Regions from separate parts of the Klebsiella sp. SYXHC3 genome, predicted to be linked through region 2. Evidence: predicted binding sites of a transcription regulator. Region 2 holds the regulator's gene; each other region holds the start of a gene.
The links. Region 2 encodes CRP, which controls carbon source genes, mostly activating them, when cyclic AMP is high. Its sites were predicted from a motif close to ATGTGANNNNNNTCACAT; they were not measured.
Positions count from the first base shown of each region.

Region 1: AC2CGP_RS18795 (glycoside-pentoside-hexuronide (GPH):cation symporter) is a predicted target of CRP. The motif match lies at 1,363-1,380, and genes of this name have one in related genera.
Region 3: drpB (cell division protein DrpB) is a predicted target of CRP. The motif match lies at 1,726-1,743, and genes of this name have one in related genera.
Region 4: AC2CGP_RS23940 (PTS sugar transporter subunit IIB) is a predicted target of CRP. The motif match lies at 5,522-5,539, and genes of this name have one in related genera.

Region 1 is NZ_JBXUNG010000008.1:97,654-105,423, reverse strand. It holds gene aroP (aromatic amino acid transporter AroP) at 1-1,315, shown strand, start outside; gene AC2CGP_RS18795 (glycoside-pentoside-hexuronide (GPH):cation symporter) at 1,487-2,893, shown strand; gene AC2CGP_RS18790 (glycoside hydrolase family 43 protein) at 2,893-3,843, shown strand; gene ampE (beta-lactamase regulator AmpE) at 4,022-4,876, opposite strand; gene ampD (1,6-anhydro-N-acetylmuramyl-L-alanine amidase AmpD) at 4,873-5,436, opposite strand; gene nadC (carboxylating nicotinate-nucleotide diphosphorylase) at 5,574-6,467, shown strand; gene ppdD (prepilin peptidase-dependent pilin) at 6,648-7,079, shown strand; gene gspE (type II secretion system protein GspE) at 7,090-7,770, shown strand, end outside.
Region 2 is NZ_JBXUNG010000002.1:459,072-466,841, reverse strand. It holds gene prs (ribose-phosphate diphosphokinase) at 1-438, opposite strand, end outside; gene AC2CGP_RS09170 (NUDIX hydrolase) at 636-1,355, shown strand; gene AC2CGP_RS09165 (hydrolase) at 1,436-2,458, shown strand; gene AC2CGP_RS09160 (YheU family protein) at 2,455-2,673, shown strand; gene AC2CGP_RS09155 (phosphoribulokinase) at 2,746-3,615, shown strand; gene AC2CGP_RS09150 (OsmC family protein) at 3,678-4,082, opposite strand; gene crp (cAMP-activated global transcriptional regulator CRP) at 4,387-5,019, shown strand; gene AC2CGP_RS09140 (YccS/YhfK family putative transporter) at 5,070-7,148, shown strand; gene argD (bifunctional acetylornithine/succinyldiaminopimelate transaminase) at 7,138-7,770, opposite strand, start outside.
Region 3 is NZ_JBXUNG010000001.1:1,075,182-1,082,951, reverse strand. It holds gene ompC (porin OmpC) at 104-1,246, opposite strand; gene drpB (cell division protein DrpB) at 1,794-2,075, shown strand; gene AC2CGP_RS05330 (phosphohydrolase) at 2,119-2,814, shown strand; gene AC2CGP_RS05325 (DNA cytosine methyltransferase) at 2,872-4,293, shown strand; gene AC2CGP_RS05320 (very short patch repair endonuclease) at 4,277-4,762, shown strand; gene yedA (drug/metabolite exporter YedA) at 4,737-5,648, opposite strand; gene AC2CGP_RS05310 (DUF808 family protein) at 5,832-6,743, shown strand; gene AC2CGP_RS05305 (YodC family protein) at 6,820-6,999, shown strand; gene dgcQ (cellulose biosynthesis regulator diguanylate cyclase DgcQ) at 7,099-7,770, shown strand, end outside.
Region 4 is NZ_JBXUNG010000018.1:14,645-22,414, forward strand. It holds gene rpoC (DNA-directed RNA polymerase subunit beta') at 1-3,035, shown strand, start outside; partial or broken gene dcuB (anaerobic C4-dicarboxylate transporter DcuB) at 3,431-4,770, shown strand; gene AC2CGP_RS23935 (PTS lactose/cellobiose transporter subunit IIA) at 4,813-5,130, opposite strand; gene AC2CGP_RS23940 (PTS sugar transporter subunit IIB) at 5,134-5,439, opposite strand; gene AC2CGP_RS23945 (sensor domain-containing diguanylate cyclase) at 5,615-7,147, opposite strand; gene thiH (2-iminoacetate synthase ThiH) at 7,462-7,770, opposite strand, start outside.

The sequences.
Region 1 (7,770 bases), on a different contig from region 2:
ACAGCTCATTGCGCTAGGAGGCGCTATTGGTACGGGCTTATTCCTGGGTAGTGCGTCAGTGATTCAATCTGCAGGTCCTGGTATTATTCTCGGCTACGCTATCGCCGGGTTTATCGCCTTCCTGATCATGCGTCAACTCGGCGAAATGGTCGTCGAAGAACCGGTAGCCGGTTCATTCAGCCATTTTGCTTATAAATACTGGGGCGGATTTGCCGGCTTTGCCTCCGGCTGGAACTATTGGGTGCTGTATGTCCTTGTCGCCATGGCGGAACTGACCGCCGTGGGCAAATATATCCAGTTCTGGTGGCCGGAAATCCCTACCTGGGCCTCCGCGGCGGTCTTCTTCATCGCCATTAACGCCATTAACCTGACCAACGTAAAAGTGTTCGGCGAAATGGAGTTCTGGTTCGCGATTATTAAAGTCGTCGCGGTAGTGGCCATGATTCTGTTCGGCGCCTGGCTGTTGTTCAGCGGCAACGGCGGCCCGCAGGCGACGGTCAGTAACCTGTGGGATCAGGGCGGTTTCCTGCCGCACGGCTTCACCGGGCTGGTGATGATGATGGCGATCATTATGTTCTCCTTCGGCGGTCTGGAACTGGTGGGCATCACCGCGGCAGAAGCGGACAACCCGGAAAAGAGCATCCCGAAAGCCACCAATCAGGTTATCTACCGTATCCTTATTTTCTATGTAGGCTCCCTGGCCGTGCTGCTCTCCCTGCTGCCGTGGACGCGCGTCACCGCCGATACCAGCCCGTTCGTGCTGATCTTCCACGAACTCGGCGATACGCTGGTGGCAAACGCCCTCAACATCGTGGTGCTCACCGCCGCGCTCTCGGTTTACAACAGCTGCGTGTACTGTAACAGCCGTATGCTGTTCGGCCTGGCGCAGCAGGGTAATGCGCCGAAAGCGCTGCTGACTCTCGATAAACGCGGCGTACCGGTCAACACCATTCTGGTATCCGCCGTAGTCACCGCGCTGTGCGTGCTGATCAACTACCTGGCGCCGGAATCGGCGTTCGGACTGCTGATGGCGCTGGTGGTCTCCGCGCTGGTAATTAACTGGGCGATGATTAGCCTCGCGCACATCAAATTCCGTCGCGCTAAGCAGCAGGAAGGCGTGAAAACACGTTTCCCGGCGCTGTTCTACCCGCTGGGTAACTGGGTATGCCTGCTATTTATGGTCGCGGTACTGGCCATCATGCTGATGACCCCGGGAATGGCGATTTCGGTGTGGCTGATACCGGTATGGATTGCCGTTCTCGGCGTTGGCTATCTGTTTAAGCAGAAAAGCGCCGGCGTCGTAAAAGCACAATAATACATCTCGTCACGCCGTGTCCGTCCTCGAGCGACGGGCACGGCGCATTGTTATCTGCTTCACACTTTCCTTCCTGTAACAGTTTTATCCATATCGATGACGGATTACTGCAACGTAATTCCCGACGCTAAGACCAATAATTCTCTCCAGACTGCAATGGAGAGTTCCAGGATGACAGGCAATACACTTTCGCTGAAAGAAAAGATTGGCTACGGGATGGGCGATGCCGGATGTAACATTATCTTTGGCGCCATCATGTTGTTCGTTAACTATTTTTATACGGATATTTTTGGTCTTGCGCCGGCGCTGGTTGGGGTGCTGCTGCTTTCGGTGCGCGTCATCGATGCCGTCACCGACCCGATCATGGGGGCGATGGCCGACCGCACCCGCAGTAAATATGGCCGCTTTCGCCCATGGCTGCTGTGGATGGCCTTCCCCTACGCCCTGTTCAGCGTGCTGATGTTCACCACCCCGGAATGGACCTACAACAGCAAGGTTATCTATGCCTTCGTCACCTACTTCCTGCTGTCGATAACCTATACCGCGATTAACATCCCCTACTGCTCTTTGGGGACGGTGATGACATCCGACCCGCAAGAACGTGTCGCCTGCCAGTCATACCGCTTTGTGCTGGTCGGTATCGCGACGCTTCTGCTCTCGCTGACTCTGCTGCCTATGGCGGAGTGGTTCGGCGGCGCCGATAAAGCGAAAGGTTATCAAATGGCGATGACCGTATTGGCGTTCATCGGCATGTGTATGTTTTTGTTCTGCTTCGCCACCGTACGCGAGCGCATACGTCCTGCGGTACAAACCAACGACGAGCTGAAAAAAGACCTCAAAGACGTGTGGAAAAACGACCAGTGGGTTCGCATTTTGCTCTTAACCCTATGTAACGTTTGCCCCGGCTTTATCCGCATGGCCGCCACCATGTACTACGTCACCTGGGTGATGGGGCAAAGCACCCACTTCGCCACTCTGTTTATCAGCCTTGGCGTGGTCGGCATGATGATCGGCAGCATGCTGGCGAAAGTGCTGACCGACCGCTGGTGTAAACTGCAGGTCTTTTTCTGGACCAACATTGTACTGGCAGTCTTCTCCTGCGCGTTCTACTTCTTTAATCCGCATGCCACAACGCTGATTCTGGTGCTCTACTTCCTGCTCAATATCCTGCATCAAATCCCGTCGCCGCTGCACTGGTCGCTGATGTCCGACGTTGATGACTACGGCGAGTGGAAAACCGGTAAACGGATCACCGGCATCAGCTTCTCCGGTAACCTGTTCTTCCTGAAAGTGGGGCTGGCGGTCGCCGGGGCCATGGTGGGTTTCCTGCTGTCGTGGTACGGCTACGATGCCGGCGCGAAGCAGCAAAGCGCCTCGGCGCTAAACGGTATCGTACTGCTGTTCTCAGTGATCCCCGGCGTTGGCTACCTGATTACCGCAGGCGTCGTACGCCTGTTGAAAGTTGACCGTGATCTGATGCGCCAAATCCAGAGCGATCTGGAAAAACGCCGCAGTAACTACAGCGAACTGAATGAACTCCAGGAATTGAAAACCAGTGAACACGTAAGGAAAGCCTGATGAACAACTGGCCGAATCCCTTTATTGAACAACGCGCGGACCCTTTTATCCTGCGCCATCACGACAGCTACTATTTTATTGCCTCCGTGCCGGAATACGATCGGCTGGAGATTCGCCGCGCCGCCACGCTGGAAGGCCTGCGTGAAGCCGAGCCGGTGACCGTCTGGCGCAAGCCGCAAAGCGGTCCGATGAGCCAGCTGATTTGGGCGCCTGAGCTCCACCACATCGACGGCAAGTGGTATATCTATTTCGCCGCCGCCCCGACCCATGACCTCGACGCCCAGGGGATGTTCCAGCACCGGATGTTCGCCCTTGAGTGTACCGACAGCGATCCGCTCAGCGGCCGCTGGCAGGAAAAAGGGCAAATTATCACCCCGTTCGATACCTTCGCCCTCGATGCCACCACTTTCTGCCATCAAGGGAAACGCTGGTATTTATGGGCGCAGAAAGACCCGCAGATCGCCGGCAATACCAATCTCTATCTGGCGGAGCTGGAAAACCCGTGGACGCTAAAAGGCGCGCCGATCATGCTGAGTAAGCCGGAGTTTGCCTGGGAATGCCGGGGATTTATGGTCAATGAGGGGCCTGCGGTGCTGGTACACGGCGATAAGCTGTTTATCAGCTATTCCGCCAGCGCGACCGATGAAAACTACTGCATGGGATTATTATGGATAGATATTCAGGCCGATCCGCTACAGCCGGCTAACTGGCACAAATCCCCGCAGCCGGTATTTCGCACCAGCTACGAAAACCGCCAGTATGGTCCCGGCCACAATAGCTTTACGCAAACGCCGGAGGGGGAAGATGTGCTGGTGTACCACGCGCGCAACTACACCGAAATCGAAGGCGACCCGCTGTACGATCCTAACCGTCACACCCGGCTGAAGTTAGTGCGCTGGCAAGAAAACGGGATGCCCGACTTCGGCATCCCGCCCGCTGATACGCTGTAGCGAGTGAACAGCGAGCCGTCCGGGATCCAACGCCACCACTGGGATTTTCCCTGCTTGCGCTGCGCTTAGCAGGGCTACCGCTTCTGCGCTTACCGGGCCGCGGAGCGTAGGCCGGATAAGCGCAGCGCCATCCGGCGACATGAGGGCGCCAAGCCCAGCAGCGCCTGGCTTCGGGCTGTTAAATCAACGTTCCGTAGATGGTCAGCAGCGCCATAATCACCACCACCACCAGCGAGGTTTTCTTCGCCATGGAAACCGCCGCTTTTGGCGTCTCAACCGCATCGACGTGCGGCTCGCGGGCCAATGAGAACTGGGCCAGACGAGTTAATACCTGATACTGTGAAGAGTGACGATCGCCTAGCGAGGCAAACCACGCAGGCAGCGCTTTTTCGCCGTGCCCCAGCAGCGCGTATACCACGCCAACCAGGCGCACCGGCACCCAATCGACAATATGCAGAATACCGTCAATGCCGGACTGTAAACGATGGCGCGGCGTCTGATAGCGCGCAAGCCAGGTCTGCCAGGCGCGCAGGACGCTATAAGCGGTTAGCGTCAACAGCCCCCACGGGCCGCCGACCACCAGCCAGAACAGAGGCGCGAGATAGTAGCGATAGTTGATCCATAGCAGTGCGTTTTGCAGCTCGCGAAGATACTCCTGACGATCGCAGCCCGGCGGCACGCCGTGAATAAGCGTTAGTTCGCTGGCCATAGAATCGCAGGCGTGGCTATCGTTGTTCGCCGCCGCCTTCAGATAGGCATGATAATGCAGGCGCACCTTGCCCGCGCCAATACACAGCAGGCCAAGCAAAATCCAGAACACCAGCAGCGGTACGTTAAATAGCTGCCCCTGTAGCAGGCGTTGAATAACATATACCACCGCCACCGCGACGACGGTCATCAGCACGGTGCCGAACAGCGAGAAATGCCTCACGCGGCGGAACAGTACCTCCAGGCGATGATCGAGCTGCCAGTGCTCGCCAAGTTTGAACAGACGCTCGGCGATGAGAACCAGCAGCGTAGTAAACAACGTCATGGTATCTCCTTATGTGACGATGCGGCCAACATACCGCGGTATTTTGCCCAATCAAAGGCCGGGCCGGGATCCGTTTTACGTATCGGCGCGATATCGCAATGGCCGGTAATATTATCAGCAATACCAGGATAACGCTGGATGAGCGCCTGGGTAATCACCACTAACTGCTGGTACTGCGCCTCGGTGTAGGCCTGAGTATCCGTCCCTTCCAGCTCAATGCCGATCGAAAAATCATTGCAGCGCTCGCGGCCGTGATAGCTGGAGACGCCCGCATGCCATGCGCGCTTATCAAAGGGTACATACTGGACTATCTCGCCATCGCGACGAATCAGACAATGCGCCGAAACGCGCAGATGAGCAATCCCGGCGAAGTAAGGATGCGCGTCGGCATCCAATGTTCCGGTAAATAGCGCGTCAATCCACGGGCCGCCAAACTCCCCCGGCGGCAGGCTGATATTATGTACCACCAGTAAAGAAGGGTTTTCATCGTCCGGGCGGCAATCGTGATGCGGCGAAGGCACCCGACGCGCGCCCACCAGCCATCCGCCATTCAACTGCATGGGGAATCTCCTTTCGCAAACGTGGATCCCGGCGGCCCCACAGGCGACGCGAAATCCATTGGGTATGTGTGGTACAGAAACGTGGTTCAGGTTAGCATGTTTCCCACTTCTGAATCTTATCTATCTGGAGCTTTATCATGACGCCTCGTCGCTACAGCCCCGACCGCCGCCGTGACGCGCTGCTGGAACGTATTAATCTCGATATTACCGACGCCGTCGCGCAATCATTACGCGAAGATCTGGGCGGCGAAGTTGACGCTAACAACGATATCAGCGCGCAATTATTGCCATCGGACGCGCGCTCTCACGCCGTCGTTATCACCCGCGAAGATGGGGTATTCTGCGGTAAGCGTTGGGTAGAAGAAGTTTTCATTCAGCTTGCCGGCGACGATGTCCGCATCACCTGGCACGTGGCTGACGGCGATACGGTAAAAGCCGATCAGCCGCTGTTCGAACTGGACGGGCCGTCGCGGGTGCTGCTGACCGGCGAACGCACCGCGCTGAATTTCGTGCAGACCCTCTCCGGGGTAGCAAGCGAAGTACGCCGCTACGTCGACCTGCTCAAAGGCACCAAAACGCAACTGCTTGATACGCGTAAAACGTTACCAGGCCTGCGCACCGCGTTGAAGTATGCGGTGCTGTGCGGCGGCGGCGCGAACCACCGTCTGGGCCTCTTCGACGCTTTCCTGATCAAAGAAAACCATATCATCGCCTCTGGTTCGGTACGTCAGGCGGTGGAAAAAGCCTTCTGGCTGCACCCGGACGTACCGGTGGAAGTCGAAGTCGAAACGCTGGATGAGCTGGATGAAGCGTTAAAAGCCGGCGCTGATATCATCATGCTCGACAATTTCACCACCGACCTGATGCGTGAGGCGGTGAAACGTACCAACGGCCAGGCGGCGCTGGAAGTCTCCGGCAATGTAACCTTCGATACCATTCGCGAATTCGCGGAAACCGGCGTTGACTATATTTCCGTCGGCGCACTCACCAAGCACGTACGGGCCCTCGACCTGTCCATGCGTTTTCGTTAATTCTCTCCCCGATATCCGCCGGGTATCGGGGTTATTTTTGCGAGACGCCTCGCACGCTTCCCGTGCATCTTTGAAAATGCTACCGAAAAGCTGGATGCCTGCATCCTAAGCGTATTTTTCCTCCTCGCCGCCGCGACGTAATCGCGCCAAAGTCACCCCACAACCAACAAGGAGTGACTTATGGATAAGCAACGTGGTTTTACCCTGATCGAATTAATGGTGGTTATCGGCATTATCGCCATCCTCAGCGCCATCGGCATCCCTGCCTACCAAAACTACCTACGCAAAGCCGCCCTCACCGATATGCTGCAAACCTTTGTGCCCTACCGCACGGCAATAGAGCTGTGCGCCTTGGACCACGGCGGACTAACCAGCTGCGATGGCGGCAGTAACGGAATCCCTTCACCGTCGACTACCCGCTATGTATCAGCGATGAGCGTCGCCCAGGGGGTGGTCACGCTGACCGGGCAGGAGAGTCTGAACGGCCTGGCCGTCACCCTGACCCCTTCCTGGGATAACGCCAACGGTATCACCGGTTGGCAGCGCGTCTGCGCCATCGGCGATGACAGCGCGTTAAAGCAGGCCTGCGAAGATGTCTTCCGCTTTAACTGAGGTGACAGCCATGAAAACCGAACAGCTACTCTCACTCTGTCAGCGCCATCACGCACTGTTGTTGAAGAGCGACGAGCAGACCATTGTTATCGCCGTTGTGGATACGCCGTCTCCAGAACTGATGGAAGCGCTGCGCTTCGCTACCCAAAAGCGCATCGATATTGAATGCTGGAGCCAGGAGCGGATGGATAAGCATCAGCATGAGGCACAGCGGTCAGCAGCAGACTCCGCCACGGGTACCCCCCAGGGCGTAACCGATCTGCTGAATCAAATTCTGGAGCAGGCGCTGCGCCAGCGAGCCTCTGATATCCATATTGAGCCGGCGGAAAATCAGCTGCGGATACGTCTGCGTGTCGATGGCGTGTTGCATGCCCTACCGTTACTTGAGGCCGCGCTGGCTGCGCCAATAGCCGCACGGCTTAAGGTGCTGGGCAACCTCGATATTGCCGAGCATCGTCTACCGCAGGATGGACAGTTCACTCTGACGCTGGCCGGGCGCACGGTCTCCTTTCGCATCGCAACCCTCCCTTGCCGCGGCGGGGAGAAAATCGTCCTGCGTTTATTACACCAGGTGGAGCAGGCGCTGGATCTGGAAGCTCTGGGGCTCTCCTCTCGTCAGCTGGCTTTTTTCCGCGCCGCATTGAACCAGCCGCAGGGGTTGCTACTGGTTACCGGGCCTACGGGGAGTGGC
Region 2 (7,770 bases):
ACGTCGCAGATGGGAGTTCTGCAACATGCACTGTTGTTGGCTAATCGCGACCAGGTTGTTTACCGCCGCCGCCGCGGCCTCACTATGCGGGTCGAGGACTACAATTTTGTCGAATCCCAGTGTATTCAGCTGCTGTGCAAAAACTTTCAGCGCAAAGCTGTCGCCTGGCACCATATGGCGATCCTGGCGCGCCCACGGCAGCCATGGCAGCTCCAGATGGCTGAAGGCGACATCGGTCACATGGCGAACGGCCTCCACCAACTGGGCCAGCAGCATAAAATCATTCATATCACGTAGCGCGACCGCCCGAATGCGCATTAACGCGGCGGAGGCCGGCAGCTCACCGGTCACTTTCAGCCAGCCTGCGCCATCAGGGAAGACGCCGCTGGCAAGGGTTACCGCTGTATCGTCCAGCAAAAGTGTGAATTTTTCGCTCATGATGGCCTCCTCGCCTAAATTATGTCTCTTGGACACAATTGATAATGTCCTTAAGACACTATTCATGCAAGCATTAAATATCGTTCCGCGACGAAAAAGAATTAACCCATTGAAAGATAGAAGGAAAAAATAGCCACTTGCCGCTCTGAAGGGGGCTGGTACACTTGTCGGCGTTCTTATTGCGCAGCGAGCATGTTATGACCACCGACGCCGATTACCTCAACCACTACGACGCCAGCCGTTTTCCTTCACCGCTGGTGACCGTCGACAGCGTGCTGTTTACCCTTCATCAGGGAGCGCTGTGCGTACTGTTGGTTGAACGCGCGAATCCGCCACAGCAAGGCGCATGGGGGCTGCCCGGCGGATTTATCGATACGGGCCACGATGAGTCCACCCGCACTACGGCGCTGCGGAAGCTGACGGAAAAAACCGGCATTTCCCCTTCATGGCTGGAGCAGTTCGGTACCTTTTCCGGACCGGACCGCGATCCGCGCGGTTGGAGCCTGACCGTTGCCTGGTTCGCGCTAATCGCCTGGGTCGATTGTCAGCCGCATATCGCCAGCGTCAGCGACGCCCGCTGGGTGCCGGTCCAGCAGCTTGATGAGTATCACCTTGCCTTCGATCATCGGCAGATAGTCAGCGCCGCGCTGGAGCGCCTGCGCCAGAAAACGATGTATTCGTTATTGCCTGTTTACTGTTTGGGGGATACCTTTACCCACGGCCAGTTGCAGGAAGCGACCGAAATCATCCTCGGCCAGCCGATTCAGCGTAAAAGCCTAATCCGCCGTTTTGAGGCCTCCGGCATGTTCGAAGAAACCGGAGAAACGCTGGCGACAGGGGCGCGAAAGGCGCGATTGTGGCGGCTCAAGCCCGGTGCGGATATCCACCTCTTCTCGCGCAATCTGCTTGCCGATTAGCCGCAAGACCACATATTGGCTAACCGCCCACTTTTATGCGCGGTATAGTGTTCTAAAAGTTTCTTAATAATCCTGGTACTATGGTTGAAATAACCCCGACAGCAGTGACGCCCCCCGATAACGATTCGCGCGAATTCCATCCGATGCGCGGCGTGGGCAATCGTCATCTGCAAACCATGCTGCCGCGGATCATCCGCCGCAAGCTCCGATTTACGCCGCACTGGCAGCGCCTTGAGCTGCCGGATGGCGATTTCGTCGATCTGGCCTGGAGCGAAGACCCTGCTGGCGCGCGCCACAAACCGCGGCTGGTGGTTTTTCACGGTCTGGAAGGCAGCCTGCATAGCCCTTACGCCCACGGTTTAATTCACGCCGCCATGCAGCGCGGCTGGCTCGGGGTGGTGATGCATTTTCGCGGCTGCAGCGGCGAGCCGAATCGCAACAGTCGTATTTATCACTCTGGCGAAACGGAAGACGGCACCTGGTTCCTGCACTGGTTGCGGCGTGAATTCGGCGCCGCGCCGACGGCGGCGGTAGGCTATTCGCTTGGCGGCAACATGCTGGGCTGTCTGCTGGCGAAAGAAGGCGACAATATTCCGCTCGATGCGGCCGTCATTGTCTCGGCGCCCTTTATGCTGGAAGCCTGCAGCTACCATATGGATAAAGGATTTTCGCGCGTCTATCAACGTTACCTGCTCAACCTGCTGAAAGCCAACGCCTCGCGCAAGCTGAAAGCCTATCCAGGCTCGCTGCCGGTGGATCTTCGCCAGCTCAAAAGCATGCGCCGCATCCGCGAATTCGACGACATGATCACCGCCAAAATCCACGGTTTCGCCGATGCGCTAGACTATTACCGACAGTGCAGCGCGATGCCGCGCTTAAGCGATATCACCAAGCCGACGCTGATCATTCACGCAAAAGACGATCCATTTATGGACCATCATTCAATACCGCCGCAGGAACAGCTGCCGGCTAACGTCGAATATCAGCTCACGGAACAAGGCGGCCACGTTGGCTTTGTCGGCGGTACGCTGCGAAAACCGCAAATGTGGCTGGAGCAACGTATTCCGGATTGGTTAACCCGCTGGCTGGGAGGACAAGCATGATTATTCCCTGGCAGGATCTCGATCCCGAAACGCTGGATAATCTGATTGAAAGCTTTGTGTTGCGCGAAGGCACCGATTATGGTGAACATGAACGTTCGCTTGCCGATAAAGTCGCCGATGTAAAACAGCAGCTTAAAACCGGGGAGGCCGTACTGGTGTGGTCAGAACTGCACGAGACGGTCAACATCATGCCCCGCAAGATGTTTAACGGCTAAGCGCCATGCCCCTCTAACCGCGAGAGCCTGGCGCGATACGGCGACACACCATCACTTAATCAGGGAGTTGTTATGTCTGCCAAACATCCAGTGATCGCAGTCACGGGCTCCAGCGGCGCGGGCACCACCACCACCAGCCTCGCGTTTCGCAAAATTTTCTCGCAGCTGAACCTGCATGCCGCGGAGGTCGAAGGGGATAGCTTCCATCGCTATACTCGCCCGGAAATGGACATGGCGATCCGCAAAGCGCGCGATCAGGGCAAACACATCAGCTACTTCGGCCCGGAAGCCAACGACTTCAGCCTGCTTGAACGCACCTTTTTAGAGTACGGCGAATTCGGCAAGGGCCAGTCGCGAAAATATCTCCATACCTATGATGAAGCGGTTCCCTGGAATCAGGTTCCCGGCACCTTTACCCCGTGGCAGCCGCTGCCTGAACCGACCGACGTGCTGTTTTATGAGGGGCTGCACGGCGGCGTGGTGACGCCGCAGCATGACGTGGCGAAACATGTCGACCTGCTGGTCGGCGTGGTGCCGATCGTCAACCTTGAATGGATCCAGAAGCTCATTCGCGATACCAGCGAACGCGGCCATTCGCGCGAAGCGGTGATGGACTCGGTGGTACGTTCGATGGAAGACTATATCAATTTCATCACCCCCCAGTTCTCACGCACCCATATCAACTTCCAGCGCGTGCCGACGGTCGATACCTCGAATCCATTTGCCGCCAAAGGCATTCCATCGCTCGACGAAAGCTTCGTGGTGATTCACTTTCGCAATTTGCAGGGGATTGATTATCCCTGGCTGTTGGCGATGCTACAGGGGTCGTTTATCTCGCATATGAACACCCTGGTGGTGCCGGGCGGTAAGATGGGGCTGGCGATGGAGCTCATTATGGCGCCGCTGGTCGAGCGCTTGATGGAAGGCAAAACCATTAGTTAAGGGCAAAATAAAACCCCGGTCGCCGTGCTGCCGGGGTTAGCGTCCCGCTACGTCAATTCGTCTCAGGCTTCGATGACTTCGTAAGAGTGGGTGATGTTGACCGCCTTTTCCAGCATCAGCGCCACCGAGCAGTACTTCTCCGCGGATAAATCCACCGCCCGGGACACCGCCGCATCCTTCAGCTCTTTACCGGTGACGATAAAGTGCAGATTGATATGGGTGAACAGGCGCGGCGCCTCTTCACGGCGTTCAGAGGTCAGCTTCACTTCGCAGTTGGTGACGTTTTGACGCCCTTTTTGCAGGATAGACACCACGTCAATTGCGCTACAGCCGCCCGCCGCCATTAACACCATTTCCATCGGGCTGGGCGCTTTGTCCCCGGAGTTGCCATCCATTAAAATCTGGTGGCCGGAGGCCGACTCACCGATGAAGGTTAGACCTTCCACCCATTTCACACGCGCTTGCATAAAATTTAACTCCGCTGTTGCAATTTTCCTGACAGATTACGCGCACATAACAAATCTCGCAACGGAAGGCGACCTGGGTCATGCTGAAGCGAGACACCAGGAGACATGCGGTGAAAGCTATGCTAAAACAGTCTGGATGCTACAGTAATACATTGATGTACCGCATGTATGCTGAGGAGTTCACATTACAGGCTGCATAAATTGAGCAGCCAGCTTCCCAGGCATAGGGAAAAATACGATTGCATGCCCGGATGCCGTGTAGTGTCGGCGTCCGGAGATAGCTTATAACAGAGGATAACCGCGCATGGTGCTTGGCAAACCGCAAACAGACCCTACCCTTGAATGGTTCTTGTCTCATTGCCACATTCATAAGTACCCATCAAAGAGCACGCTGATTCACCAGGGTGAGAAAGCGGAAACGCTTTACTACATCGTAAAAGGCTCCGTGGCTGTACTCATCAAGGATGAAGAAGGTAAAGAGATGATCCTCTCTTACCTCAACCAGGGCGATTTCATCGGTGAATTAGGCCTGTTTGAAGAAGGTCAGGAACGTAGTGCCTGGGTACGTGCGAAAACCGCATGTGAAGTGGCCGAGATCTCTTACAAAAAATTCCGTCAGTTAATCCAGGTGAACCCGGACATCCTGATGCGCCTCTCCTCGCAGATGGCGCGTCGTCTGCAGGTCACTTCCGAGAAAGTCGGTAACCTTGCTTTCCTCGACGTGACGGGCCGTATCGCTCAGACCTTACTGAATCTGGCGAAACAGCCTGATGCCATGACTCACCCGGACGGGATGCAGATCAAAATCACCCGCCAGGAAATTGGCCAGATCGTCGGTTGCTCTCGTGAAACCGTCGGCCGTATTCTGAAGATGCTGGAAGATCAAAACCTGATCTCGGCACACGGTAAAACTATCGTCGTCTACGGTACCCGTTAAGTCGCTAAACGGCGTATTGCTCCGCGCAGTACGCCGTTTTTGTTTCTCCCATGTGGCGCAGGCTGATTTACCACCCGGAAGTCAACTATGCACTGCGGCAAACGCTGGTGCTGTGTCTACCTGTGGCCATCGGGCTTCTGCTCGGCCATCTGCAGCAAGGGCTGCTGTTCTCTTTAGTTCCCGCCTGTTGCAATATTGCCGGTCTCGACACCCCGCATAAACGTTTTTTCAAACGCCTGATCGTTGGCGGCTGCCTGTTTGCCGGCAGCAGCCTGATTGTGCAATTGCTTCTGGCGCGCGACATCCCGTTGCCGCTTATCCTCAGCGCGCTGGCGCTGATTCTCGGCGTGACGGCGGAAATCAGCTCGCTACACGCTCGCCTGTTGCCGGCATCGCTTATCGCCGCCATTTTTACCTTAAGCCTGGCCGGCAATATGCCCATCTGGGAGCCGCTGCTTATCTATGCGCTGGGAACCTTGTGGTACGGACTCTTTAACTGGTTCTGGTTTTGGCTCTGGCGAGAGCAGCCGCTGCGCGAGTCGTTAAGCCTGCTTTACCGCGAACTGGCTAACTATTGCGAGGCCAAATATAGCCTCCTGACGCAGCACACTGATCCGACGACCTCCCTGCCGCCGCTGCTTACCCGCCAGCAGAAGGTAGTCGATTTAATTACCCAGTGCTATCAGCAGATGCATATGTTAGCCGCCAACCAGCGTAGCGATCATAAGCGACTGCTGCGCGCGTTCCAGGTTGGGCTGGATCTGCAGGAACATATTTCAGTGAGCCTGCACCAGCCGGAAGAGGTGCAAAAACTGGTGGAGCGCAGCCATGCGGAAGCGGTCATCCGCTGGAACGCGCAGACCGTCGCCGCTCGTCTGCGGGTGCTGGCGGATGATATTCTCTACCACCGCTACCCGCGCCGCTTTCAGATGGATAAGCAAATCGGCGCGCTGGAAAAAATCGCCTATCAGCATCCCGATAACCCAGTTGGCCAGTTCTGCGCCTGGCACTTCAGTCGTATCGCCCGCGTGCTACGTACTCAGCGCCCGCTGTACGCACGTAACCTGATGGCGGACAAAGAACGACGCCTGCCGCTGCTACCGGCCCTGAAGAACTACCTGTCATTGAAATCCCCGGCGCTGCGCAACGCCGCGCGCATCAGCGTAATGTTGAGCATCGCCAGCCTGATGGGCAGCGCCCTGCACCTGCCGAAGCCTTACTGGATCCTGATGACCGTGCTGTTCGTGACGCAAAACGGTTACGGCGCCACCCGCGTGCGGATTGTCCACCGGGCGGCAGGCACCCTGGCGGGCCTGGTGATCGCCTGGCTGACCTTACACTTCCACGTACCGGAGAGCTATACGTTAAGCGGTATGTTGTTCATCACGCTGCTGAGCTATCTCATCATTCGTAAACACTACGGCTGGGCGATGGTGGGCTTTACCGTCACCGCGGTATACACCCTGCAGTTGCTAACGCTTAACGGCGAGCAGTTCATCGTCGCCCGCTTTATCGATACCATCATTGGCTGTCTGATCGCCTTTGGCGGGATGGTCTGGCTATGGCCGCAATGGCAGAGCGGCCTGCTGCGTAAAAACGCCCACGATGCTCTGGAGGCCGATCAGGAGGCTATTCGGCTGATACTTAGCGCCGATCCGCAGGCCCCGGCGTTGGCCTACCAGCGTATGCGCGTCAACCAGGCGCACAACGCCCTGTATAACTCGCTTAACCAGGCGATGCAGGAACCGGGTTTTAACTCGCACTATCTGGAAGATATGAAGCTGTGGGTAACCCATAGCCAGTTTATCGTTGAGCATATCAACGCCATGACCACGCTGGCGCGCGAGCATACGATGCTAACGCCTGACCTGGCGCAGCGGTATCTGGAATCTTGTGAAATTGCGCTACAGCGCTGTCAGCAGCGTCTGGATTCAGACGGGCCGGGCAGCGCGGGCGATGTAAATATTATGGAATCCCAGGACGGGGAAGTGTTGCGTGGGCCGCTCAGCACCCTTGAGCAGCATCTGCAGCGGATCCTCGGCCATCTGAACACCATGCACACCATTTCGTCGGTGGCATGGCGTCAGCGTCCGCATCACGGCATCTGGCTACGCACGACTAGGCGCTAAGCACGTTTTTAACCGCCTGCGCAAAGCGCGCCATCCCTTCGGCGATATCGCTATCATCAATCACCAGCGACGGCACAAAGCGCATTACGTCCGGCCCGGCGTTTAACACCATCACCCCGGCCTCCGCCGCGGCATAGAGGAAATCGCGCGCGCGTCCATGATGCTGCGGCTTAAGCGCGGCGCCGATTAACAGCCCCATGCCGCGGATGTCGCTGAACAGATCAAACTGCGCATCGATCTGCTGCAGGTGTTCGACAAACAGCGCCCGTTTGGCATTCACGCCCTCCAGCACCTGCGGCGTGTTAATCAGGTTGAAAGCCGCGGTCGCCACCGCGCAGGCCAGCGGATTGCCGCCGTAGGTGGAGCCATGGGAACCGGCATGGAAGGCGCTGGCAATTTCATTGGTGGTCAACATCGCGCTAATCGGGAAACCGCCGCCGAGCGCTTTCGCGCTGGTCAGGATATCCGGGGTCACGCCGTAATGCATATAGGCGAACAGCGAACCGGTACGGCCCATACCGCACTGCACTTCATCAAATACCAGCAGCGCCTGATGCTGGTCGCACAGTTCGCGCAGCCCCTGCAGGAACGCCGGCGTCGCCGCCATTACCCCGCCCTCGCC
Region 3 (7,770 bases), on a different contig from region 2:
TAAATGAATTCAGTGAATTGATGCCGACGTCGCGCGAGGCAGTATTGGCTGACCGTTAAAATAAAAAAGCCTGCGCGTGGCAGGCTTTGGTCATGAGGGGATCTTAGAACTGGTAGACCAGACCCAGCGCGACAACGTCATCGGTGGCGATGCCGTTTGCGCGGTAGAAGTAGTCATCTTCGTCCAGCAGGTTGATTTTGTAATCAACATAGGTGGACATGTTTTTGTTGAAGTAGTAAGTCATACCCACATCAACGTATTTAACCAGGTCTTTGTCGCCGCTGTTGTACAGGTCTTTACCTTTAGACTGCAGATATGCAACGGATGGGCGCAGCGGTAAACCGTAATCATCGAACTGATACTGGGCAACGACTTCGAAGTTCTGCGTCTTGTTGGCAATACCGCCGCCGAGATAGCTGGTGGATTTACCGAAGGAGGTCATGTTGCGGGTTTCCGCGTACATCGCTGCCAGGTAGATGTTGTTAGCATCGTATTTCGCGCCTACGGTCCAGGCATCGGCTTTATCGCCGCCGGCGTATGCGCTGCTGGCAGAGGCAGCCACCTGATTGTTGGTACGATCGGAAGAAGCATATGCCGCGCCGAAGCTGATGCCCATACCAAAATCGTAGGAAGTAGAGATACCGAAGCCGTCGCCATTTTCACGCGCCAGTTTACGATCGCCACCGTTATTGGTGCCTTCGCCAGAACCCGCGTTTTCGTTATTACCCTGATACTGCAGGGCAAAGTTCAGACCATCTACCAGGCCGAAGAAATCGCTGTTGCGGTAGGTCGCCACGCCGTTGGTACGGCCGAGCATGAAGACGTCAGTTTGGGTGTAGGTATCGCCGCCGAATTCCGGCAGCACATCGGTCCAGGCTTCAACATCATAAATAACGCCGTAGTTGCGGCCGTAGTCCAGTGAACCGTAATCAGCAAATTTCAGACCCGCGAAACCCAGACGGGTCCAGGAGTTAGCGCCTTCACCTTCAGTGGTGTTAGCCTGAATATTGTATTCCCACTGGCCGTAGCCGGTCAGCTGATCGTTGATCTGTGTTTCGCCTTTCAGGCCGAAACGTACGTAGGTTTGGTCGCCATCTTCAGAAGCATCGTCAGTGAAATAGTGCAGGCCGTCAACTTTTCCGTAGAGGTCCAGTTTATTGCCGTTTTTATTATAAATTTCCGCAGAGTGCGCCGCGCCTGCTGCTAATAACGCTGGCAGCATAATAGCCAATACTTTTCTTTTCATTATGTATTCCCTTTAATCATAATTAATATGAATTGTCTAATTCCCTGTGGAATGACAAATCGATACTAGCCGCTTAAGTTCATTTTTAATTAAATAAAAAATGTAATAAAAGTATATTAAAATATTTCAAAATATTTATTTTATATTCAATATATGTATTTTCTATTCTTTGGGTAATGAATATTTCCATGGCTTATTAGTGACTTATTATGGTTGTTGATACTAAAGGTTTTTTAATTTTTCATGATAATGATATGTGTATTGTAAATGGCATAATAATATCATCGGTTATAAAGTGATAAGTCATCATTTGAAATAATTTTGTTTGATAACGAACATCGCTGAATTTCAGCAAATCGTCTTATTTAAAAGCATGAACACAGCCGTAATATATAGGGGAGTACCGCTCCTGCGTTCACGGATGTCCAAAAGCGCTCAGTACTACACTCATGCTTCCAGATAAGCATGATAATTGTATAATGTGATTTGCGTCACAAATGTGTGGTTGACGATGATGCGTTGTGGTTGATGTATGGAGAAGGATTTAATGGACACGAAAGCGAAACGGGGGCCCGTTGGAAAGCTGGCGTTATGGGCTTTTTACGCTTTTTGCGCTTACTTTGTGTGGGCGATGGTACGGTACTGGTGGATAGTGGGGCGGATTCAAAGTGTTCCCGGCGCCAGCATTGATGGTGAATGGGGATCAACGGCGGGCAAATGGATTGGCGCGCTGCTGGGTTTTTTGGTGCTGGGGGCAGTGGGGTTAATCCTTGGGGCGATAGCCTGGTACACGCGTCCCCCTATTCAGGTACATGAACAGCGCGATTAAAGTTGCTATGCTCGTGGCTAGTCCCAGGCATCAGGAAACGCTCATGTTATTAGCTGAATGGCAACAACGATTTGAAAACTGGTTAAATACGCATCATGCACAGGAAGATGCGGCGCATGACATTTCGCACTTTCGCCGCGTCTGGAGTACCGCGCAGCAACTGGTCGACGAGAGCGGCGCTGACGAGTTGGTTATCCTGACGGCCTGCTACTTTCACGATATTGTCAGCCTGGCTAAAAACCATCCTCAACGTCATCATTCTTCACGCATGGCGGCGCAGAAAACGCGGTCTATCCTGCAAAGCGCTTTTCCCGACTTTCCAGACGACCGTTATCCTGCTGTTATGCATGCCATTGAAGCGCATAGCTTTAGTGCGGCTATACTGCCACAAAGCGTAGAGGCAAAAATTGTCCAGGATGCAGATCGTCTGGAAGCTTTGGGCGCAATTGGCCTGGCCCGTGTCTTTGCCGTTTCAGGCGCGCTAAACACGATTTTGTTTGATGCTAACGACCCCTTTGCTGACCAGCGCGATCTTGATGACAAGAAATATGCTCTCGACCATTTCCAGAGCAAATTGCTCCGTCTGCCTGAGACCATGCAAACGGAGCAGGGAAGAGCCTTGGCGGTGCATAACGCCCAATTTCTGGTGCAATTTATGGCGAAGCTGAGCGCCGAACTGCGTGGCGACCCGTTGTCGTTGGATGAAGCGGTTTTACGCCGCTTTGCGCCAGCGGTTTAAATCCGTTGCGACTATTTGTGGTACTCTCTGCAAAAATTGTCCGTGCTGGTTGAGGTTATGCCGCAAAATTTATCCCAAGAAAACCTCCTGTCTTTACCGTCAGGGGAACACGTGCAGGCGTTGTTGCGCCAGTTGATGACGATATATGATGTCAAAACCCTGGTCGCACAGCTGGTCGCGGTTGGCGACCAGCACTGGAGCCCGGCGATACTCAAACGGGTGGCGACGGTGAGCCGTGCGGCAAGTAGATTGACTAACGCGGAGTGCGCTCATCTGGCGAGCCTGTTACCGGCCCCGCCGCGCCATCATCCGGACTATGCCTTTCGTTTTATCGATCTCTTCGCCGGCATCGGCGGCATTCGTCACGGCTTTGAAGCTATTGGTGGGCAGTGCGTATTTACCAGCGAGTGGAATAAACACGCCGTACGTACCTATAAAGCTAACTGGTATTGCGATCCGCAAGAGCACAGCTTTAACGCCGATATCCGCGAAATCACTCTCAGCCAGCGCGCCGATATCAGTGATGAAGAGGCGGCGAAGTCTATCCGTGAGGCGATCCCGCAACATGATGTACTGCTCGCGGGCTTCCCCTGTCAGCCTTTTTCGCTCGCCGGAGTATCCAAGAAAAATGCCATGGGGCGCGCTCATGGTTTTGCCTGTGAAACTCAGGGAACGCTGTTTTTTGATGTCGTTAGAATTATTGCCGCCCGCCGTCCGCCGATCTTCGTGCTGGAAAACGTCAAGAATCTGAAGAGCCACGATCAAGGAAGAACCTTCCGTATTATCATGCAGACGCTGGATGAACTAGGCTATGAGGTGGCGGATGCCGATCATGCGGGCGTCGATGATCCAAAAGTGATCGATGGGCGTCATTTCTTACCCCAACACCGTGAGCGTATCGTGCTGGTGGGTTTCCGTCGCGATTTACAATTGCATGAAGGATTTACGCTGCGCGATATCGCCAGCCTGTACCCGACGCAGCGGCCGACCTTTGGCGAGTTATTGGATCCCACCGTCGATGCTAAATTCATCCTGACGCCGGTTTTATGGAAATATCTCTACCGCTACGCGCGTAAACATCAGGCGCGTGGCAACGGTTTTGGCTACGGTCTGGTCGACCCGACCAATCCAGGCAGCGTTGCGCGAACGCTTTCGGCGCGCTACTACAAAGATGGCGCTGAGATTCTGGTCGATCGCGGTTGGGATAAGCCATTGGGCGAAAAGCACTTTGACGATCCACAAAATCAACAGCGCCGCCCGCGGCGTTTAACGCCGCGTGAATGCGCACGGTTGATGGGGTTCGAAGCCCCGGGAGAATACCGTTTTCGTATTCCGGTTTCCGATACCCAGGCCTATCGCCAGTTCGGCAACTCGGTGATTGTTCCGGTGTTTGCCGCGGTAGCGAAGCTGCTGGTGCCGCGAATTTCCGAGGCGGTAAAGCGGCGCGTTGCAGGAGATAGCGATGGCGGACGTTCATGATAAGGCCACCCGTAGTAAAAATATGCGCGCTATCGCGACCCGCGATACGGCAATTGAGAAGCGGCTGGCGGCGCTGCTAACGCAGGCCGGATTCACTTTTCGCGTTCAGGAGGCATCGCTACCGGGGCGGCCTGATTTTCTGCTGTCTGACTACCGCTGCGTTATTTTCACCCATGGCTGCTTTTGGCATCATCATCACTGTTATCTGTTTAAAGTACCGGCGACCCGTACCGATTTCTGGTTGAAAAAAATTGGCGCTAACGTGCAGCGCGATCGCCGCGACCTGGCGATGTTGTTAGCACAAGGCTGGCGGGTGCTGATTGTCTGGGAGTGCGCGCTCCGCGGGCGGCAGAAATTAAGCGATGAGGCTTTATGCGATCGTCTGGAGGAGTGGATCTGCGGCGGTGGCGATTGCGCGCAGATCGACACTCAGGGAATCGGTTTTATCGATCCGATTGACAAGGCGTAACGGTTGAGCGGGCAGGGAAGAGATATTTACCTAGTGTCACCAGCACGACCGCGAAAATAATCACCGCCAGCGCCAGCCATTCGATAAATGAGAGACTTTCGCCGCCAAATCCGGTCCCCAGCAGCACGGCGACAACCGGATTGACATAGGCATAGCTGGTAGCAACCGCCGGCGTTACGTTACGTATCAGATACATATAGGCGTTGATGGCGATAAGCGAGCCAAAAATGGCCAGATACGCAACGGCAAATATTCCAGACCAGGAGGGCATTTGAGCGAGTTTTTCGCCTGAGAACCAGGATGCCGCGGAAAGCACCATCCCTGCCGCCAGCATTTCAATCGCGCCCGCCATCATCCCGGTTGGTAATTCAATACGGGAACCGTAAACCGAGCCAAATGCCCAGCTCAGGGAACCAATCAGAATCAGCAATGCGCCCCAGGGATTGCCACTGAGGTTGCCGCCGCTATTGAGCATCACTATTCCCGCCAGACCGATCGCAATACCGAACCATTCCAGCTTGCGCGTAGCAATGCCAAAAAAACGGCTGAAGCAGAGCGTAAACAGCGGTACGGTGGCGACCATCACCGCTGCGATGCCTGATGGTACATGCTGATGTTCTGCAAGGGTGACGAAGCCATTGCCGACGGCAAGCAACAGGATGCCTATCAGGGCCGCATTAAGTAGCGGCCGGCGGGCCGGGAGTTTATGGCCGGTGGCCAGTAAATAGATAAGCAACACGCCGCCGGCAGAGAGAAAGCGGATCCCGGCCATCATCAACGGCGGCCAGCTGGCAACGCCAATAGCGATAGCAAAATAGGTTGAACCCCAAATGATATACAGCGCAAACAGCGCGCCGATAAGGGGTAACAGCTGACGGGTAGACATACTTCCTCGCGACGAAAAGAGATAGAAAGGGAACATATAGTTAACGTGAAAACTAACGTGCTGGCGAGCGCTTTCAATGTGCTTTTTTTGTTATATTTTTGTTGACTAATGACATCTCTGGGCGAGAGGGCGCTTTTGCCTCATACTCTATGTTTCATAAACAGAAATTGAAGGAAGCACATTTTGGCGGGAAGTAGTCTTTTAACCTTATTGGACGATATTGCCACGCTGCTGGACGATATCTCCGTCATGGGAAAACTGGCGGCCAAGAAAACGGCTGGCGTACTGGGCGATGATCTTTCTCTCAATGCGCAGCAGGTCACAGGCGTAAGAGCCAACCGCGAGCTCCCGGTGGTATGGGGAGTGGCAAAAGGCTCGTTCCTGAATAAAGTGATTCTGGTGCCGCTGGCGTTACTCATCAGCGCCTTTATTCCCTGGGCCATTACGCCGCTATTGATGCTGGGCGGCGCATTTCTCTGCTTTGAAGGCTTTGAAAAAGTGCTGCATAACCTGCACGCGCGCAAGAATAAGGAGGATCCGAAATTGCGCCAGCAGCGGCTGGAAACGCTTGCAGCCCAGGATCCGCAGGCCTTTGAGCGCGATAAAGTAAAAGGGGCGATCCGTACCGACTTTATCTTATCAGCCGAAATCGTCGCGATTACCCTGGGTATTGTAGCTGATGCGCCATTGCTTAATCAGATCCTGATTTTATCCGGCATCGCCATTCTCGTGACCGTTGGGGTTTATGGCCTGGTGGGCGTCATTGTTAAGCTCGATGACATGGGATATTGGCTGGCGGAGAAGAAAAGCGCACTGGCGCAGTGGGTTGGAAAAGCGCTCCTGGCCATCGCGCCGCGATTGATGAAAATTCTGACTTTCGTCGGTACCCTGGCGATGTTTCTGGTTGGCGGCGGTATCGTGGTTCACGGCGTAGCGCCGCTGCATCATTTCATCGAGAATTTTGCCCATGGGCTAAGCGGAATGCTGGCATCCACATTGCCTGTGGCCGCTAATCTGGTGCTAGGATTTATCATTGGCGCTATCGTCTTTGGCGTCGTTAAAGCTATCACCGCGTTACGCGGTAAAGCGAAATAAATCCCTGCGCCGGCTACGCAAAATGGGCCGGGGTCGTCTAAGGTGAAACAGTTTCTTCCTGATACCGGAGGCAAAAATGGTCTTGTTGGTCAGTGATGAAGTCAGACGAAAAAACGGCGGGCCGCGGATGGTGGTCACCGGCATTGCCGACGATATGGTCGAGTGCCGGTGGTATGACGGACAGGTCGTACAGCGTGAAGCCTTCCGTGAAGATGAGTTGGTCCGCGGCGAAGGGCAACATTCGCAGCATAATTAGATGTGCAGCGCCCGCTGGTGCGGGCGCTTTTAATATTGATTACGTTCGGACAAGGAGCGTTGATGTTGTTGGTTTCTTTGACCGTACTGCGAGTAAATAATGGATAAGCCGCTCTGGCCAAAAAAGTTTCATCGCCTCTTCAATCCGGGGCGAGTGGTCAATATCTGTTTCATCGTGGTGCTGTTCTTTTCAACGTTGCTCATCTGGCGAGAAATCCGCGTACTGGAAGAAGCCTACGTCGCCAACCAACGTAATAATCTTGAGAACGTGGCCCATGAAATGGATGGGCTGTTGCAATTTAATCTCAATCGTCTGCTCTTTTTTCGCAACAGCATGCAATCAGCACTGGAGAATCCGCTGGATTTCGCCATTCTGCGCCGGGCCGAACAGGAGTACATCAGTAAACGTCATGATCCCATCTGGTCAGTCGAGCTAAACAACCGGCGTACTCTGACGGTATACGGGGTTTCAGATTCTTTTGTCGACGCTGATGATCTGTTGTCGCGTAATAATCCTCAGGCCAGCAATGAACTGATGGCTACCCTTGAGCTGGGCTATCTTCTGCGTTTGACCAATAACAACAGAATTTTCAGCGAGCGCATGTCCTACGTTTCTCGCAGCGGGTTTTATACCACTACCGATGCCCCGCGCAGTTCCAGCCAGGTGCTGGCGCAGTTCTCGCGAGATACGGGGTCAGCATGGTTTATGCGGCAAACCCAGCGTGATAATCCAGGGCGAGGGATCCTCTGGCAAACGACTCAACAAGAAGAC
Region 4 (7,770 bases), on a different contig from region 2:
CTAAGAAAATGGTTGAGCGCGAAGAAGCTGTCGTTTGGGATATCCTGGACGAAGTTATCCGCGAACACCCGGTACTGCTGAACCGTGCGCCAACACTGCACCGTTTGGGTATCCAGGCGTTTGAACCGGTTCTGATCGAAGGTAAAGCCATTCAGCTGCACCCGCTGGTTTGTGCGGCATATAACGCCGACTTCGATGGTGACCAGATGGCTGTTCACGTACCGCTGACGCTGGAAGCCCAGCTGGAAGCGCGTGCGCTGATGATGTCTACCAACAACATCCTGTCCCCGGCGAACGGCGAACCAATCATCGTTCCGTCTCAGGACGTTGTACTGGGTCTGTACTACATGACCCGTGACTGTGTTAACGCCAAAGGCGAAGGCATGGTGCTGACTGGCCCGAAAGAAGCGGAGCGTATTTATCGCGCCGGTCTGGCCTCTCTGCATGCGCGCGTTAAAGTGCGTATCACCGAATACGAAAAAGACGACAATGGTGAATTCGTCGCGAAGACCAGCCTGAAAGACACGACCATCGGCCGTGCCATTCTGTGGATGATCGTGCCGAAAGGTCTGCCGTTCTCTATCGTGAACCAGGCGCTCGGTAAGAAAGCGATCTCTAAGATGCTGAACACCTGTTACCGTATTCTGGGTCTGAAACCGACCGTTATTTTTGCGGACCAGACGATGTACACCGGCTTTGCTTATGCAGCGCGCTCAGGTGCATCCGTTGGTATCGATGACATGGTCATCCCGGAGAAAAAATACGAAATCATCAGCGAAGCGGAAGCTGAAGTTGCTGAGATTCAGGAACAGTTCCAGTCTGGTCTGGTTACTGCGGGCGAACGCTACAACAAAGTTATCGATATCTGGGCTGCGGCGAACGATCGTGTATCCAAAGCGATGATGGATAACCTGCAAACCGAAACCGTGATTAACCGTGACGGTCAGGAAGAGCAGCAGGTTTCCTTCAACAGCATCTACATGATGGCCGACTCCGGTGCGCGTGGTTCTGCGGCACAGATTCGTCAGCTGGCTGGTATGCGTGGTCTGATGGCGAAGCCGGATGGCTCCATCATCGAAACGCCGATCACCGCGAACTTCCGTGAAGGTCTGAACGTACTCCAGTACTTCATCTCCACCCACGGTGCTCGTAAAGGTCTGGCGGATACCGCACTGAAGACTGCGAACTCCGGTTACCTGACTCGTCGTCTGGTTGACGTTGCGCAGGACCTGGTTGTCACTGAAGACGACTGTGGCACCCTGGAAGGCATCACCATGACGCCGGTTATCGAAGGTGGCGACGTTAAAGAGCCGCTGCGCGATCGCGTATTGGGTCGTGTGACTGCTGAAGACGTTCTGAAGCCGGGTACCGCGGACATCCTGGTTCCACGCAACACGCTGCTGCACGAGCACTGGTGTGACCTGCTGGAAGAGAACTCCGTTGACTCCGTCAAAGTTCGTTCCGTTGTATCCTGTGACACCGACTTTGGTGTATGTGCGCACTGCTACGGTCGTGACCTGGCGCGTGGCCACCTCATCAACAAAGGTGAGGCTATCGGCGTTATTGCGGCACAGTCCATCGGTGAGCCGGGTACACAGCTGACGATGCGTACGTTCCACATCGGTGGTGCGGCATCTCGTGCGGCTGCTGAATCCAGCATCCAGGTGAAAAACAAAGGTAGCATCCGTCTGAGCAATGCGAAGTCGGTTGTGAACTCCAGCGGTAAACTGGTTATCACCTCGCGTAACACCGAACTGAAGCTGATCGACGAATTCGGTCGTACCAAAGAAAGCTATAAAGTGCCTTACGGCTCCGTTATGGCTAAAGGCGACGGCGAACAGGTTGCTGGCGGTGAAACCGTTGCAAACTGGGATCCGCATACCATGCCGGTTATCACCGAAGTGAGTGGTTTCGTCCGCTTCACTGACATGATCGACGGCCAGACCATTACTCGTCAGACCGACGAGCTGACCGGTCTGTCTTCGCTGGTGGTTCTGGATTCCGCGGAACGTACCTCCGGTGGTAAAGATCTGCGTCCGGCGCTGAAAATTGTTGATGCTCAGGGCAACGACGTTCTGATCCCAGGCACCGATATGCCTGCTCAGTACTTCCTGCCGGGTAAAGCGATTGTTCAGCTGGAAGATGGCGTACAGATCAGCTCTGGTGACACCCTGGCGCGTGTTCCGCAGGAATCTGGCGGTACCAAGGATATCACCGGTGGTCTGCCGCGCGTTGCGGACCTGTTCGAAGCACGTCGTCCGAAAGAGCCGGCAATCCTGGCTGAAATCAGCGGCATCATTTCCTTCGGTAAAGAAACCAAAGGGAAACGTCGTCTGGTTATCACCCCGGTAGACGGTAGCGAACCGTACGAAGAGATGATTCCGAAATGGCGTCAGCTGAACGTGTTCGAAGGTGAACGTGTAGAACGTGGTGACGTGGTTTCCGACGGTCCGGAAGCGCCGCACGACATTCTGCGTCTTCGTGGCGTACACGCGGTAACGCGTTACATCACCAACGAAGTGCAGGACGTTTATCGTCTGCAAGGCGTTAAGATTAACGATAAGCACATTGAAGTTATCGTTCGTCAGATGCTGCGTAAAGCGACCATCGAAAGTGCTGGTAGCTCCGACTTCCTCGAAGGTGAGCAGGTTGAATACTCCCGCGTTAAGATCGCTAACCGCGAGCTTGAAGCGAATGGCAAAGTTGCGGCAACCTATTCCCGCGACCTGCTGGGTATCACCAAAGCGTCTCTGGCAACCGAGTCCTTCATCTCCGCGGCATCGTTCCAGGAGACCACTCGCGTGCTGACCGAAGCAGCCGTTGCGGGCAAACGCGACGAACTGCGCGGTCTGAAAGAGAACGTCATCGTGGGTCGTCTGATCCCGGCAGGTACCGGTTATGCGTACCACCAGGATCGTATGCGCCGTCGCGCAGCGGGCGAACAGCCAGCTGCGCCGCAGGTGAGCGTAGAAGAAGCCTCTGCCAACCTGGCAGAGCTGCTGAACGCAGGCCTGGGCGGTTCTGACAACGATTAATCGTTGATTCGCTAAGCGCTTAAAAGCCAGTCAGGTTTCCTGACTGGCTTTTTTATTACCTGTCGATTTATCTCACCTAAAATAAATTACATTTATTTAATGTAATTGCCGCAATTAATTAGCAAATTAAACATGTCTGATAATTATCTATTTGCTATTTCTTTATGCCATCACTAATCGATGGATAAAAATTCTACATGTATCAAAAAATAGGCGCCGCAAACGCTATATAGTCAAAACACTCAAAGAATCATGTGATTACTTTTCCCCATCCTTTTCGGTTTACCGCAACTGAGGGGGTCACTGCGCCTGTTAAAAGGCAATGGAGGTGGTGAGCAAAATAAAAATAAGGCGGAGAGTATTGTCGTTATTAATGGATAGCTTCTGGGGGATGCATGGAATTTGCTATACAGCTCATCATTATCTTAATTTGTCTGTTCTACGGCGCGAAAAAGGGTGGCATTGCGCTCGGCCTTTTAGGCGGCATTGGCTTAGTTATCTTAGTTTTTGTCTTTCATCTTAAACCAGGAAAACCACCGGTTGATGTCATGCTGGTGATTATCGCGGTGGTGGCCGCCTCGGCGACGCTACAGGCATCCGGCGGTTTAGACGTGATGCTGCAGATTGCCGAGAAGCTCCTGCGGCGCAACCCCAAATACGTTTCTATCGTTGCGCCATTCGTCACCTGTACGCTGACGATCCTGTGCGGTACCGGCCACGTGGTGTATACGATCCTGCCAATTATTTACGACGTAGCTATCAAAAATAATATTCGCCCGGAGCGGCCGATGGCGGCGAGCTCGATTGGCGCTCAGATGGGGATCATTGCCAGTCCGGTTTCGGTGGCGGTGGTCTCGCTGGTGGCGATGCTCGGGAATTTTACCTTTAACGGTAAGCACCTTGAGTTTCTCGATCTACTGGCGATAACCATTCCGTCAACGCTACTGGGGATTTTGGCGATTGGCATCTTCAGCTGGTTCCGCGGTAAGGACCTTGATAAAGACGAGACCTTCCAGGCGTTTATTGCAGTACCGGAAAACCGTCATTATGTTTATGGCGATACGGCCACGCTATTGGATAAAAAGCTGCCGACCAGCAACTGGATCGCGATGTGGATCTTCCTTGCCTCAATCGCCGTAGTGGCGCTGCTTGGCGCGTTTTCCGAACTGCGCCCGGCGTTCGATGGTAAGCCTCTCTCAATGGTACTGGTGATCCAGATGTTCATGCTGCTCTCCGGGGCGCTTATCATCATCATTACCAAAACTAACCCGGCGTCGATTTCTAAAAATGAGGTTTTCCGCTCGGGGATGATCGCTATCGTCGCGGTGTACGGCATTGCATGGATGGCGGAAACCATGTTTGGCGCGCACATGACCGAGATTAAAGGCGTGCTCGGAGAGATGGTGAAGGAGTACCCGTGGCCTACGCTATCGTGCTGTTATTGGTATCTAAGTTCGTCAACTCTCAGGCGGCGGCGCTGGCGGCGATTGTCCCGGTAGCGCTGGCGATCGGCGTTGACCCGGCCTATATCGTGGCTTCCGCGCCCGCCTGCTACGGCTATTACATCCTGCCGACTTACCCAAGCGATCTGGCGGCGATTCAGTTTGACCGTTCAGGCACGACCCATATTGGCCGCTTCGTCATAAACCATAGCTTTATCCTGCCGGGATTAATTGGCGTGAGCGTTTCTTGCGTCTTTGGCTGGGTGTTCGCAGCGATGTACGGTTTTCTGTAAGTGAGACAGGCGCCGCTGGCGGCGCCTGATAAATCAGCGGGATTATTGTGCGGGCGGCAGGCGGCGATACAGTTCGATCATATCGGTTGCTAAATCCTGAATCACCATCGCGTTCATTAGATGATCCTGGGAATGCACGGTAATCAGGTTCACCGGCAGCTTGCCGCTGCCTTCGTCCAGGCCAATAAGCTGGGTCTGGATTTTATGCGCATGCTTCACGAATTCGTGGGAGTCGGCCATAGCCTGTTCGGCGGCGGCGAAATCGCCTTTACGCGCCTGCTGCAGGGCGGTGAGGGCAGAACTGCGTGCGGAGCCGGCGTTGACCAGCAGCTCCATGATAATCGTCTCTAAATCTTCCATGCCTTACTCCATCAGCTTCAGGGCTTTATCCAGAACGGCATCGCCTTTCATCATGCCGTAATCCATCATGTCAATAACGGCGACCTTTTTACCGACCGGGTCGGCTAGCGCCTGTAGTTTCGCCTGCTCGTACTTCACCTGTGGGCCGAGCAGGATAATATCCGCCGCGGCCAGGTTATCTTTGAACTCCGCTACCGGCACAGCTTTGATCGAGACTTCGATGCCTTTCTTTTGCGCGGCCTCTTTCATGCGTTGCACCAGCATGCTGGTGGACATTCCTGCGGCACAGCATAAAACGATATTCTTCATAGTTTCATCGCCCTTATGTATGTTCCTTGATGCATCATCTTTATCGTGGGCGGCGGCGCGGCACAACCGCTTCACCATGATTGTGTGTAAAACATCACAAAAAATGAAACCGGTTTCAATTTTGCAGCGGCCGAGATAAAAAAGCCCGCAAAAGCGGGCTATCAGGGAGTTGTGCTCAGGCGCGAACGATTCGATTCTTGCCCTGCTGTTTGGCCTTATACAACGCTTCATCCACGCTAACGACCAGTTTTTCCAGCGGCTCCATATTCCATTCCCCGAGGCCGGCGCTAAAGGTGACGGTTAATCCTTCTTCGCGCCAGGTTCGGCTGGCAACGTTAAGGCGCCAGCTCTCCAGAATGGTGAGCGCGTTGTCGATATGTTCGGCAGGGAAGATAACGGCAAACTCTTCGCCGCCGTAGCGGTAAAGCGAGATCTCCTGCGGCTGCAGGATCTGTATCCCTTCACGCGCGACGTTGCGCAGCACGATGTCACCATTGAGGTGGCCCCAGGTATCATTAATTGATTTAAAGTTGTCGATATCGACCAACGCGAGGGCGAAAGGCTGGTGATCGTTCATCAGGGCGGCGATATCGCTGTCGAAGGCGCGGCGATTTTTGCAGCCGGTTAGCGCATCGATGGTGGCCTGGCGGACATAGGTGAGCTCACGCTGTTTATTGCTCTCGATCGCTTTGCTGAGCATGGCTTCCAGCCGCGGCGCGCGTTTGACGTCGCCGGTCTTAATGGCGTTAATGATGTTCATCAGTACGGTACGCGAAGCGTGGCGCAGATACAGCCCGAACAGGACGATGACAATGGCGGCGAGGGCGAACCCCCAGGCGACAATATCGGTTTCATAGCGCGTCAGGTCATCAAGGGTGGCATCGGTGACGCGGAAAATAACGAACCAGTCAGGGTTGGTAAAGGAATAGTAGTAGTACCAGGCCTTATGTTCCTCATCATAAAGTTGGCCTTCCGCGCTGGTCATTTTGTCCATCAGTTCCGCGCTAACGTAGGTTTTAAATAGCGCGCCGGTATCGGGATGGATAACCACTTTGCCGTCGCGTTGCACGACAAAAAACTCGCCCTGTACCGGCGAGACAATCTGCCGTAACGCGTAGCCCATTGAGGTCAGATCCATATGAAATGCCAGACTACCTTTGAGCCTTCCCTGCGGTGAAATGACAGGCCGGTAGACGGTAACGGTAGGGTGGTGGGTGAAGTAGTCAAGGTAAGGAGTGGTATAGAGGCTGAAGGTACTGGCTTCCGCCTGGCGAATAAACCAGGGGCGCGTTTTTGGATCAAACGTGCGGCTCTCATCGCCTTCCATCACTTCGGGGGCGCGCAGATAATGACCAAGAGTATCGGCAAGCGAAATGGAGGAGACCGTCGGCATCAGCTCCTGCAGACGCATCAAATCGTCCAGACCCTTTTGCGGATTGAGATTTACGGCGCTATTGAGCGCATCGTCGCGGGCAAAGTATTTCGTCGCGCGCGCCAGAATGTAGTCATTTTCGCGCAGCAGCGATTCGGTGTAGTTCACCGCAAGGTTATGGGTGAAGTTGCGGTTAATATGGTGATAATCTTCAAGAAAGTTTTTCTTCTGCGTCGCGGTAACAAAGATTGCGATTAGTAAAAAACTGAGCAAAATCCCCGCAAACCCCACTACGATTGGCGTAGTAAAAGAGAGCTTTCTGTTGTGGCGTGCCATAAGTTGTTAATCGTCCGGGATTTATAAACCGTGGGTTTAGACGCAGGTTAAGCCAGCATGCCTGCTTAGCGAATCCTGTAACTATCGCTAAATTATAACGCTGAGTGCGCTCATCATCGTGATTAATATTTAATAGCAATATGTTTGCGGCAGTGCGGACGGTAGAGGCAGGGCGAAGAGAGGAAAGAAAAGCTCGCCCTGGTCAGCGTCCGCTGCTGACCAGGGCAGAATAGAAAAACGGCGGCAGTTCGGCGAGCCTCCGTTTTTCATCTCTCGTGCAGGCACGCAAAATAATCAGCTGCTTGCAGCATGCTTCATGATGATTGCGAGGCGCGTCCCAGCCAGCTATCCCAGTCTTTCCATACCGGCTGCAGGCCACGGGCGGCAAGCGCGCTGGCGACCTCTTCAGGGCGGCGATCGTCGTGTGGCGCAAATTGCTCAAGCTCCGGATGATCGTCGGCGTAGCCGCCGGGCTGGGTTTTGGAGAACGCGCTGACGTTGTTAATCGCCAGCGGGATCACCCGGTCGCGGAACCACGGTGATTCACGGGTCGAGAGCGACAGCTCAACCTCCGGCGCCAGCAGGCGGAAGGCGCAAATGGTCTGCACCAGCTGACGTTCGTC